3 regions of the Paenibacillus sp. FSL H8-0282 genome follow, and region 2 is predicted to be linked to each of the others. Evidence: riboswitches for the same ligand, from Rfam matches in the RefSeq annotation. Region 2 holds a riboswitch; each other region holds the start of a gene.
The links. A riboswitch is a leader RNA that binds a small molecule or an ion and turns the genes downstream of it on or off. The one in region 2 is predicted to bind cyclic di-GMP.
Positions count from the first base shown of each region.

Region 1 (4,242 bases), 2.5 Mb from region 2:
TGTAAAATGCGCTCCAGCTTCGGGTAAACCTGGAATCCAGCAGGAACCGTCAACAGTTCACGATTGATCTCCTGCAGGCTGGAGATGGATACCGCTGTAGTGTTTGCCGCTGCGCGGTCCGTTTGTAGAGGAATGAAGGCTTTGGGTTCTTTTTTCTTATGATTGCCTTCCTTCATATTATCGTACGCACGCTGCAATACGCTTTCTGCTTCAGCATTCATCTTTTGTACGTCTTCGGCGGTAAGAACCTTTTCGTTTTTCAGTCTCTCTGCATAAACCTTGTAGACGGTTGGATGATTGCGAACCTTACCGTAGACAATAGGTTGTGTGGTTTCAGGATCATCCATTTCGTTGTGACCATGACGGCGGTAGCCGATGAGATCAATTACGAAATCTTTTTTGAATTGATGGCGGTATGCGCTAGCTAAACGTACAGCTGCTACGCAGGCCTCTGGGTCATCAGCGTTGACATGGACTATTGGGATTTCATACCCTTTGGCGATGTCACTCGCATAATGCGTAGAACGGGAATCTTCACTTTCAGTCGTAAAACCAATTCGGTTATTAACAATGATATGGATCGTCCCACCATTTTGATAACCTTGAAGTTTGCCGATATTAAGCGTTTCTGCAACAATGCCTTCACCTGGAAAAGCAGCATCGCCATGCATCAGCACCGCCATAGCTTTACTGGTATCAATCTTCGGCAGTCCTGCAGTGCTCCGATCTTCTTGTGCGGCACGAGTGAAACCTTCCACGACAGGATTGACGAATTCCAAGTGACTTGGGTTATTCGCTAGTGTTATTCTTGTGCGTACGGTTTCTCCTTCACGGACAGCACGGTCTGCACCGAGATGGTATTTCACATCACCTGTCCAACCATAGTTAATGCCTGTGGAGCCTTCGGAAGGGAAAAGCTCCTTGTTCGGAGAATGATGAAACTCTGAAAATATGATATCATAAGGTTTGCCCAAAATATGTGCAAGAACGTTGAGGCGGCCGCGATGCGCCATGCCCATCAAAATATGCTCCGCACCGTCATGTGCAGCAGCACGTACGATTTCATCTAACATCGGCACAAGAGCATCATTGCCTTCAAGACTGAAACGCTTCTGACCTACAAAAGTCTTGTGGAGGAAGGTTTCAAATTGCTCTACCTGAATCAGGCGGTTCAGGAGCTCTTTGCGTTCTGTATTATTTAGGGGTGCTGGTGAGCTGGTGGATTCTGCCTGTCTATTTAGCCATTGCAGTTCTTTTTCTTCATGCACATGCCCGAATTCATAGGCGATGGTCTTGGTGTATGCCTGACGCATACGTTGCACGGCATCCCATCCGGTATGCACATCATTCGGCGCATTTTCCCATATAAGCGTGGCAGGCAGTGCGATCAGGTCTTCGCGGGTCAGCCCATAGGTTTCAAGCTCAAGATATTTTGCCATGGGATTCTGATCGCGTACCAGCGGATCAATTTCAGCGGCCATATGGCCATATATACGAATATTGGCGATTAGCTTGGAAGCTCTTACTGCTTTTCTAAGCCATTCGGTGTCTCCCGAGATGCGCGGCTGAGGAGCCGGTTCGCTATCCGGAGTTAGGGGAGGAGGTCCCGAATTTGTAAAAAGCTCGCGATAATTATTTTCTACGGTGGAGGGATCTTTCACAAACTGTTCATATCTTTCTTGAATGTAGCCTAAATTGGGTCCGTAATACTTACTCCAAATGGATTCGTTATAGGGCTCTTTGGCTGCCATGAATACATCCTCCTTAACGGATGAACTCCATACGTGACATTTTGTGTCAACGCTTACTGGAGCTGTGATGATTGCGGTTTCATTTCTCATCTTATTGTGCTACTTTCGGCCACTGTAATCAATTCATTCTTTCGTCCAATACGTTCGCAAAATGGTATGGGTTAGCTTGTTCTAATGAAAAGAAGGGTGTTTCTTCTCATTACCCATTCTAAAGGCCTATTAAAATGATTCTATTATCCTTATTTTTAACTATTAGGTCAGTAAATATTTATTTTGCTAGTACAATTTATTTTATGTAACGGACGAGTATCGTGATAATCGGACAAGATCTTTGAAAAAAAATCTTTTATTTTTCGTTTTTAAAATAGAAAGTAACCAGGAATCGACACACTTTTCCGCTTTCTTTTTGTATAATGTTATTGCAGATAGTAATTTTATAGTTTTTTAAGTAGATCCTTTCGTGAAAAGGGTCCAGTAAAAGGTAAACTTGCCGAAAGGCAGGGGCACAAAGTCGCGGGTCTAAGGTAGAGATACTATGACAGCCGGATTGCCTGGGGACGTAAAATCTTAGGGGGAGATTTTTTGGAAAAGTCCAACCAGGGTAGCAACAGAGAACAGCAGTTTATTGATCTGGATCAAGAGTGGGTACATTTATTATTAGCAGCTAAGAAGGCTGGCATTAAGGCAGATGAAATTCGCCAGTTCTTTCATGAGAAAACTGTGCAGATCGTGCAGTAATACATTAGAGGGGTTACATATCGAAAAAGGGCACAGCGGTTCTTCGCTGTGTCCTTTTTCGATATGATTTAGTAGAAGAGAGGATCGTACCAGATTAGTAGGAAGTATTAATCCTTTTGATCGAGCTTCCATTTCTGATAGTCCAGAAATTCTTTGAATTCGCGTTTGCTAATGCCTGAGTCCATAGCTTCCTGCACCAATCGGAACCATTCCGAATCTAAATGTGATTCCTCTGCATCATTGGGTTCTCCATAGAGTAGGGCATGAATGGATACCTGAAGCGCGTCAGCGATTTTTTCGATAAACTGGATGGATGGATTGGATTGGATGTTTCTCTCCACGTTGCTAAGATACGACTTAGCCACATCTGCTCTGTCCGCAAGCTCAGATAGGGAGAAACCCTTGTCTAGGCGGAGCTGCTGGATACGTTGGCCCATATTCTGTGGCACTATGCTGACGCCCCTCCGTAATTTTTGTTATTAGTATAGCAAATATCAATAAATCGGACAAAGTTTATTGTAAAGAGAAGAGCAGCAATCTGCTTATCCGTGGCCGGATTCAGGATCTGCTGCTCTTCGAGTATTTTATTAAATTACTTTATTGATCTTAGTAGTCTTTTTTCGCACCTTGTTTAGCTACGAAATCCCAAGTCAGTGTTAAGCTATCGCCTTGGAAAATATTTTGATCTTGGTTATTTTCCACAAATTCGAATTGGACGGAGAAGCTGTCGTTGGTACCGGCTTTAATACCGGATGCTTCGGTAAAGAGTTGATCCCAACCTGTATTTTTTACGAGATCCGGATGCTGACTTTTTAAAGCAGCAAGTGTAGTCTCATAAACTACATTTTCAGGAGAGACGATAGGTACTCCTTTATCATTATTTCTAAGGAATTTAACTTTAATGAACTCGGCTAAATCCAGGTAGTTATCTCCTTTAGCATCCGTGATTTGAGTCGATGTATTCAGAATAATAGATCCGATATCCAGCGAACCATCGTTTTTCAATTTGAAGGATTTAGTTACCGTATCACCTGGTTTCAGGTTAGGAATATTAACGATGACAGAAGGGTCGGAGTTCAGATCGAGCGTGCCCGCTGCGAATGTAGCTGTGCTTTGCGCAGTGTCGCTAAAGTATGCGAAGGTTCCTCCGCCGATTAATGATAAACCCAGTGCTGCAGATGCTACGCCAAGACCCAATGTTTTCTTGATACCCATAATAAAATTCCTCCTCAAATTTGTGTTTGAATTTTTTATAAAATTTATATATTGTATCTTCCGGTTCGTAAGCGGAAGTGGACAATCAACTTAGGGCTGTGTTTCTGTTGGGGGCGGTGAGGCTGGCAGTAGGGCAGCATTTTTCTTTTCTAATGCAGCTACAGCCTTCCAAGAGGTATACAGAGCATAGAGCAGAAGCATCAAGCCAGGCACGATCATGAGGACTACACTTCCAGCTTTGGAAACCGCGAAATTCATAGCGTAACCGACATAGGGTACAGTGACCCCGGTATACTGAGCTACAACATTCACAGAACTGGTAGGGTTCATGTCGGGCGCGTCGTTGTTATCGCCTTTAGTGCGATAAACAGCTTCACCAGTAGCGTTATTGACGGTCGCTTCTACAATCCGGTGAGTAATGAGCAGATTATCTTCATTCCTAAAGGTGATGACATCGCCTGGTTTGAAACGATTCATATCCCCTCCGGGTTTTAATGCGACAATTGAGCCTGTCTGAATTCCTGGTTCCATCGATCCT
Region 1 covers NZ_CP150146.1:430,625-434,866, forward strand. The annotation lists gene NST94_RS01880 (2-oxoglutarate dehydrogenase E1 component) at 1-1,751, opposite strand, end outside; cyclic di-GMP riboswitch class I at 2,222-2,306, shown strand; gene NST94_RS01885 (anti-repressor SinI family protein) at 2,334-2,489, shown strand; gene NST94_RS01890 (helix-turn-helix domain-containing protein) at 2,597-2,926, opposite strand; gene NST94_RS01895 (TasA family protein) at 3,096-3,704, opposite strand; gene NST94_RS01900 (signal peptidase I) at 3,795-4,242, opposite strand, start outside.
Region 1: it holds a riboswitch for cyclic di-GMP, as region 2 does, so the genes downstream of both, NST94_RS01885 (anti-repressor SinI family protein) here and NST94_RS12530 (hypothetical protein) in region 2, are expected to answer to the same signal.

Region 2 (4,242 bases):
AAGTGAAGGCGATTGTTTCTGCAAAAGCAGAGATTGTTGCGCTTGATGTAACGAATCGGGAAGAACGCTTAGAGTCAGTAAAGCCATTAATAGAATATGCACATCTGAGAGGTGTGCTGGTTATGGCGGATATTTCGACATTTGAGGAAGGGCTTGCCGCTGAGAAATTAGGTGTGGATTTCATCGGTACCACGCTTTCAGGCTACACCCCATACAGTACACAGCAGGAAGGACCGGACCTTGTCTTAATTCAACAATTAAGCAAATTAGTGAACATTCCTGTTGTTGCGGAAGGACGGATATGGACACCGGAAGACGCAGCAAAAGCTAAGAATGCGGGGGCATCCTATGTTGTTGTAGGAAGTGCAATTACTAGGCCACAATTGATCACTTCGAGATATGTTAAGGCCGTGAGCGATTTCAATGACTGACGGAGGTGAGTCCGCGATGGAAGGGTATGATCCTCATATAGAATATGCGATCGGAGTAGATATTGGCGGCACGAAAATTAATGCCGGACTCGTCTCTTCACAAGGGGACGTTTTACATACTGTAAGCCTAAGCACATTGGCTGGACAGACGAAAACAATGGATCGCATTATACTAGCTATTCGGACATTAATGGATGAAATAACAGCACAACAAGCGGGAATTCAACTCCAAGGAATTGGCGTAGGATCAGCAGGGCAAATGGATTGGGAGGCGGGACGTGTCCGTTCCGCTTCGGAGCTTATCCCTGGCTATGCTGGCACAGCTTTGAAGGATTTGCTTCAGACACAGTTTCATCTTCCGGTAATCGTTGATAATGACGTGAATGTATTAGCATTAACAGAGAAATATTTAGGCTCAGGCAAAGAGGTAAAAGACTTTATCTGTCTTGCCCTTGGTACGGGCGTGGGTGGAGCGATAGTCGTAGACGGCCATCTTGTCCACGGTTCTTGGGGTGGGGCTGGAGAGTTAGGCCATATGTCTGTAGATTTCAAAGGGCCTGCATGCATTTGTGGTGGAACAGGCTGCTTGGAGCAGTATGCTTCAGGCACAAGTATCGCACGTCGCATGCGCGACAAGCTTTTATTACATAACCAGTCCCCAGAGAACGTAGACTCACGGGAAGTGATAGCGAGATGGCGGGCAGGTGACTCTCTGGCTACAGCGTTAATGGAAGACACGATTGCTGCGCTCGGATCCGCGATTGCTTCATTAATCCATATTTTTAACCCTAAAGTCATCGTCATTGGCGGTGGAGTTGCTGAAGCAGGCGAACTTTTGTTTGAAGGCATTAGAAGGGAAGTAAAGGGCAGAGTAATGCCATCGATGCTGGAAAATGTTCGTATTGAAGCAGCCTATCATGGTAATTTATGTGGAATGATCGGTGCGGGGCTGCAGATGTGGGAGTATAGTCCCGATAAAGTAAAGAGAGCAGAGCTATAAGGGTCTATTCACCATCTATCTGTATAGAAAGTCATGGGGAGCAATACGTAGAAGCGAGTTTAATTGTACATCGTACAACTATATTTCTCGAATCCCTCCAGCCGATGGATGTAAGTGTATTTTGTACAGCTATTTTCTTGATTTACAGCCTTAGTGGTGGCTTCTCGTGTTTTTAGTTGTAGAAAATGCAACTAAAGTCAAAATGATTGCATTTGCCTACGAAATAACTGTATAGAATACATTTATTCTATTTCTCAGATTCCCCTGAGATCCGGTGTAATTGGCGAATTCTCCTCTATCATCTGCTCAAGCACCCTGCCAGGCAGCGTTTCTCCGATTATTGGAGAATTGTTGTCTGGTTGTCTTTTTATAGATTACTTTTTTTTGTCTGAAAATTACCTATTTTAAATGATGGGCTTTTTATAATCACCTTAAAAATGGAATATATAGAACATATTAATTCTAAAGTATTATATTCCGCTAATAGTATAGTCCTACCTATGTATATTTATTTGGAAACCGAGTTTGGAAACAAAGGCAAATTCGTACGAAAGTCGGAGACGCAAAGCCACGGGTCTAATTCATCCCACGAAGGGATGTTACGACAGCCGGGCCGCTCAAGGCACTTGGTTTTTTTGCGTGCCTAAAAATCCCCCTGAAGGAGAGAAAAGAATGAGGTTCAGAAGTAGAGTGAGGACCCCGAGGAATAGGCTGATGCTGCTCACGGTTATGTGTATGTTTGTGAATTTGTTTGCCGGAGTAGTTGAAGCTGATATAGCTTCGGCAGCGGGGAGTGATCCAGGTCGAACAGATTATAGTGTGTTCGGTGATCAGATTGTATGGATGGAAAAGGATGCAAAAGGAATCAAACAGGTACATACCCTAAATCAGACTAGCGGAGCAGCTAAAATACTCACCTCCAGTTCTTCTGCTAAAGATGCACCTGCAGTTGGTGGAGGTTTTGTGGTGTGGGCTGATAAAAGTAGTGAAGAAGAATCTTCACTGAACTGGGATATTTATAGTTCCAACATTTCTATTGGATCTCCTACCAAGCTCAACCAAACGTCAGGACAATACGGCAATCCATCAACAGATGGAGTGGGCGTAGTCTGGTATGAGCGTACACATTATGGAAATATGATCTATCATGGTTTGGCCTCGGGTGTAGAAGCGGAACTGGGTGAGGGAAGATTTCCGGTCCTAGCTAATGGCATAGTAGTTTATAAAAATGCTCGGAGCGGAGGACTTAGCATGCTCAATTTGAGCAGCGGAGCCACACGTTCCATAGTCAGGCTGGGTGGAGCGAATTTTGTAGATTGGTTCGTGTTCAATGGTAGCCACGTGCTTTGGAAGCAAAAAAATGGAGCTTCAGAGAGCAAATACGTCTTGATGTCCATCAAGGATTTTACTTTATCGCCTATGGATCTTACTGCAATGAATATTTCTAACACGGATTATGCTTTTATGGCGATAGGTGCAGGACAAGCGGTCTTTCAGGTAGAGGTAAATGGTGCTCCTGTTTTGAAGAACGTTAATCTTTTATCACGGAGTGTTACTTCTCTTCCCGCACTCCCTTCAGGCGCGAAGCTTATAGGAATTAGTGGAGAGAAACTTCTTTATAGCATTAATGACCAATACATAGAAGCAGTACAGTTGGATGTAGATTAGGGGCCGGGTTCAACTCCAACTCCGAGTCCTAATCCTAATCCTGACCCAGACTCGAATTCAAATTCAAATTCAAGCGGGAATTCAGGTTCAAACATTTCAGTTCCAACACCAACGGGTCCTAAAGACAGTAAGGTGTTTGGAGATAAAGGCGGCATTTTGACTGCGGCAAATGGTTTGGCTCGTTTAGAAATTTCAGCAGGGACATTTCCTGAGAATACAACAGTAAGTTTGGTTCAAGTAGAAGAAAGTAAGACTCAAACGGTTATCGATAATAAAGGAATTAAACTACGTAAAGAAAGTTCTAGTTGGCAAGTGGAGGCCAGCTCAACCTTTAAACTTCCAGCGTTACTGGCTATTGGATATGCAAAGGAAACTCCTTGGACTACGAACCGAGAGAAGCTCGGAATCTATCAATATGATACTGCATTAGGAACTTGGAGCTACTATGGCGGGGTTACTAACCTGGAAGACGATTTCGTCCGAAGCGCAATTACGGAATCTGGAATCTATTCGGTGATGCTACGGGAAAGAAGCTTTACTGATATGACAAGCCACTGGGCTCGGCAAGAGGTTGAAGTGCTGGCATCAAGAGGAATTGCGGATGGAATGACTAGTACTGATTATGCACCAAAAGCCACACTGACCCGTGCTCAATTTACGAAACTGCTAGCAGCTGCGCTCCAAATCAAGCCGATCCTTCCCGCTGCTCCAACCTTTCGTGATGTTTCAGCGCAGAATTGGTCTTATGGATGGGTAGAGGCTGCTGCTGCTGGAATTGTGAAAGGGGACGGGGGTCTCTTCCGTGGAAATGATCCTCTGACTCGAGAACAGATGATGGTTATGCTAATTCGTGCTATCGAAGTGCGAACGGGAGTTGAAGCTGACGCATCTGGAATGAATAAAATACAAGCTGAATTGGCACGGTTTAAGGATAGTAATGGCATCAGCAGCTGGGCAAAAAACTCTGTCGCAGCAGCGATTTATAATAAGTTAGTACAAGGTGACGGGTTGTATCTGTATCCTAAGCATTCCTCTACAAGAGCCGAGGCTGCGATCATTGTCTATAAACTGTTGGCTGAGCTAGAGCTACTCTAATCATAATGAACGGGAGAATAAAGATGATCATTAGAACTGTAAAAAGGA
Region 2 covers NZ_CP150146.1:2,882,532-2,886,773, forward strand. The annotation lists gene NST94_RS12520 (N-acetylmannosamine-6-phosphate 2-epimerase) at 1-431, shown strand, start outside; gene NST94_RS12525 (ROK family protein) at 424-1,431, shown strand; cyclic di-GMP riboswitch class I at 1,958-2,052, shown strand; gene NST94_RS12530 (hypothetical protein) at 2,161-3,099, shown strand; gene NST94_RS12535 (S-layer homology domain-containing protein) at 3,274-4,194, shown strand; gene NST94_RS12540 (hypothetical protein) at 4,218-4,242, shown strand, end outside.

Region 3 (4,242 bases), 2.1 Mb from region 2:
ATGTGATGTCCTGCGGGGACTTAAAGAAAAGAACCGCTATGTCAGAGGTTTGGTGAGCTGGGTTGGCTTCAAGCAGACTATGGTGGAATATGAACGGGAAGAACGTTTTGCCGGAGAAACCAAATATCCGCTGAAGAAAATGATTCGTTTTGCGTTAGATGGCATCACCTCTTTTTCACATAAGCCGCTTAAGATTGCTACGTATATTGGATTCTTCCTTTCATTCTCTAGCTTTCTCTATTTATTTTTCGTCTTGTTTCAAAAGATATTTTTTACCTCCTGGACGGTTCCGGGCTGGGCTTCCATTGTAGGCGTTAATCTGCTCTTTAATGGTATCGTTCTGATGCTGTTGGGTGTGATTGGGGAGTATATCGGACGGATTTATGACGAGTCTAAAGATAGACCGCTATATATTGTTAGTGAGACTAAAGGCTACCAGAACGAAGAACAACTGGACCGCCGGAAGGACCACAATGATGTTAGATAAGAACTTGCGCGCTGCATTCATACAGTTCCTCAAATTTAATGCCGTAGGTTTGCTCAATACGCTTATTGATTTTGTGATTTTTACATTGTTGAATTCACTAGGGATGGTATACGCATTGGCGCAGGTGATCTCCTATAGTGCAGGCACGGCGAATAGCTTTATTTTGAATAAAAAAGTAACCTTTCGTGATCGCAACCGGGGGAATAAAGAAGGCTTCGACCGCGTGCAGCTGGTCAAGTTTATCGTGCTGAATCTGGTAGTGCTCGGAATATCACTGCTGCTAATGCATCTGTTGACAGACAAACTAGGTATTCAAGTCTTGATCTCCAAGGTGCTGGTTACCTTTATCACGGTGATCATCAATTTCTTTGGAAGTCGTAAATGGGTATTTTAAACATTAATTTCAGGCAGAAGGAGTTGCTATGCTTAAAGGCAAGTAGCTTTTTCTGCTTGATTTGTATATAACCATAGAAACAATATACGGAGGCGAATAACATTGCGTAAATTCTCCTATCTACTCATACTGGCTGGGATACTTATCATGTTATATCCGACAGCTAACGAATGGTACAACGACAGGCAGCAGGAGAAGTTATTAGAAACGGCTGAACTAAGCACTGCCGATAGTACTCCCCAGTCAGATCTGAGGAGCAGGTATGCTGAAGTTACTCAGCTGTTAGCAGAGGAATCGGTTCTGGATGCCCAAGCACAGCCCCAACCCCAAGAGACAGAAAAGCCTGAACCGGAGATTGAAGTCGGTGGCAAAGTAATCGCACTAATTGAAATCGATAAGATTGATTTGAAGCTGCCTGTATTAGAAGGGGCTACAAAAGCTAATATGAAACATGCTGCAGCCCATATGAAAGAAACGGCACCCCTTGGAGAGATCGGGAATGCTGCAATCGCGGCGCATCGGGCTCGAACTACGGGTCGTTTGTTTAACAGATTGAATGAGGTTGTTGTGGGGGATGTTATCACGGTAAAGACTAGTGATCAGGTGTTTAACTATGAGGTATACGATATTTCTGTTGTAGATCCGAGTGATGTCTCCGTTCTTGACGGGAATGACAAGGATAAGATTCTTACTCTGATTACATGTGATCCGCTAGTGAATCCAACGCATCGTCTGATTGTTCATGCCAAATTAACAAAAGGAGAATAGTGAATGACAAGAAAACACAAATACCGGGAGATATTTATAAAATAATGGGTAATCTAGTAAATTAGGTCTTGTTCACAACTATAAATATGATAGTATTATACTATGAAAGCTAAACACGATAACGGCAAACCTTCCGAAAGGTAGGGACGCAAAGCTAAAGGGCCTTTTCCCGAAAGGATGGCAGCCAGCTACCGAATGAAGAGGCTTTTTTTGTTTGTTTCAAATGGATTCTATCAATTATATCTAGTAAAGCTAGAACAGATAGAGCTTATACGATAACGGCAAACCTATCGAAAGGTAGGGACGCAAAGCTAAAGGGCCTTCCCGAAAGGATGGCAGCCAGCTACCGAAAGGAGTTTTATCCGTGAAAAAGGTTTATTTTATGCTGGTGGCGTTGTTCGTCCTAATGACTTCAGTTCCGGTAAGTACAGCTCAAGCTGCAAGTGCAGATGCCAGCTGGTTGATTACATCCAAAGTGGCTCAAGGTGTTATTGGTATTAACTATGATATTCCGAAAGATAAAAGAATCAAACTCATGATCACCAAAGATAACAGCAGCTATACATATAACTTGTATGCTTCTGGACAAGCTGAGGACTTCCCTTTGCAACAAGGAAATGGGACTTATAAGGTTTCTGTTCTGGAGAATACAACCGGCAATAAATACAAAGCGTTATATTCCGAAGTAGTAGACGTAACCATGAGTGACTCGAATTCCGTATATTTGGGCTCCGTACAGAATGTGAAATGGAGTTCTTCTGATAAAGCGATTGTCAAAGCTAAACAATTAGTACAAGGCAAAACAACAGACGAAGAGAAAGTTAAAGCGATCTATAACTATGTAGTTGCGAATGTACAATATGATTACTCTCTTGCTAATAGTGTAACTACTGATTATATTCCAAGCATCGATAAGACATTGACTACTAAAAAAGGGATTTGCTATGATTACGCTTCTCTTTTTGCCGCAATGCTGCGGAGTGTAGATGTTCCTGCTAAGTTGGTAATGGGGAATACAAGCTACGTTACGCAATATCATGCCTGGAACGAAGTGTTGCTTAATGGGAAGTGGGTTACCATTGATACTACAGTGGATGCAGGACTTTCAAAGAGTGATAAGAAAACCGATTTAATTAAAGCCTCAAGCAAATATACTGCGGCAAAATACTATTAAGTTCGTCGCTAGAAACATAACTCTATTAAATAAACAACTAGCTTAATTATTTAGCTAGTTGTTTATTTTTATATTAGGGGTTGCTTTTCTATTAATAGTTGGGGTATTATAGGTAAGCGTTGTTAGACAGCGTACAGGCGATACAGACGAGGCTGATAAAAAGCTTCGAAAAATAAAACTTGCATTTCTGAAAACAACATGATATATTATAAGAGTTGCTGCTGAGACATTAAATGGCGCCAACGAGAACTTGATCTTTGAAAACTGAACAACGAGTGAGTAGGAAATCACGTAAGTGAAATCCAAAACTAGAGAATTAATTTTCTCGTCAGATGTTTCAAAATGAGCATATCGCTCTTTTCAATACTAATTGGAGAGTTTGATCCTGGCTCAGGACGAACGCTGGCGGCGTGCCTAATACATGCAAGTCGAGCGGAGTCACTTTGAAAGCTTGCTTTCAAAGTGACTTAGCGGCGGACGGGTGAGTAACACGTAGGCAACCTGCCCTTCAGACTGGGATAACTACCGGAAACGGTAGCTAATACCGGATAATTTCTTTTTTCTCCTGAGAGAAGAATGAAAGACGGAGCAATCTGTCACTGAGGGATGGGCCTGCGGCGCATTAGCTAGTTGGTGGGGTAACGGCCCACCAAGGCGACGATGCGTAGCCGACCTGAGAGGGTGAACGGCCACACTGGGACTGAGACACGGCCCAGACTCCTACGGGAGGCAGCAGTAGGGAATCTTCCGCAATGGGCGAAAGCCTGACGGAGCAACGCCGCGTGAGTGATGAAGGTTTTCGGATCGTAAAGCTCTGTTGCCAGGGAAGAACGTCCGGTAGAGTAACTGCTACCGGAGTGACGGTACCTGAGAAGAAAGCCCCGGCTAACTACGTGCCAGCAGCCGCGGTAATACGTAGGGGGCAAGCGTTGTCCGGAATTATTGGGCGTAAAGCGCGCGCAGGCGGCTATTTAAGTCTGGTGTTTAAACCTTGGGCTCAACCTGAGGTCGCACTGGAAACTGGGTGGCTTGAGTACAGAAGAGGAAAGTGGAATTCCACGTGTAGCGGTGAAATGCGTAGATATGTGGAGGAACACCAGTGGCGAAGGCGACTTTCTGGGCTGTAACTGACGCTGAGGCGCGAAAGCGTGGGGAGCAAACAGGATTAGATACCCTGGTAGTCCACGCCGTAAACGATGAGTGCTAGGTGTTAGGGGTTTCGATACCCTTGGTGCCGAAGTTAACACAGTAAGCACTCCGCCTGGGGAGTACGGTCGCAAGACTGAAACTCAAAGGAATTGACGGGGACCCGCACAAGCAGTGGAGTATGTGGTTTAATTCGAAGCAACGCGAAGAACCTTACCAGGTCTTGACATCCCTCTGAATCCACTAGAGATAGTGGCGGCCTTCGGGACAGAG
Region 3 covers NZ_CP150146.1:732,587-736,828, forward strand. The annotation lists gene NST94_RS03195 (glycosyltransferase family 2 protein) at 1-487, shown strand, start outside; gene NST94_RS03200 (GtrA family protein) at 474-881, shown strand; gene NST94_RS03205 (class D sortase) at 984-1,649, shown strand; cyclic di-GMP riboswitch class I at 1,763-1,845, shown strand; cyclic di-GMP riboswitch class I at 1,920-2,000, shown strand; gene NST94_RS03210 (transglutaminase-like domain-containing protein) at 2,014-2,823, shown strand; rRNA gene NST94_RS03215 (16S ribosomal RNA) at 3,191-4,242, shown strand, end outside.
Region 3: it holds a riboswitch for cyclic di-GMP, as region 2 does, so the genes downstream of both, NST94_RS03210 (transglutaminase-like domain-containing protein) here and NST94_RS12530 (hypothetical protein) in region 2, are expected to answer to the same signal.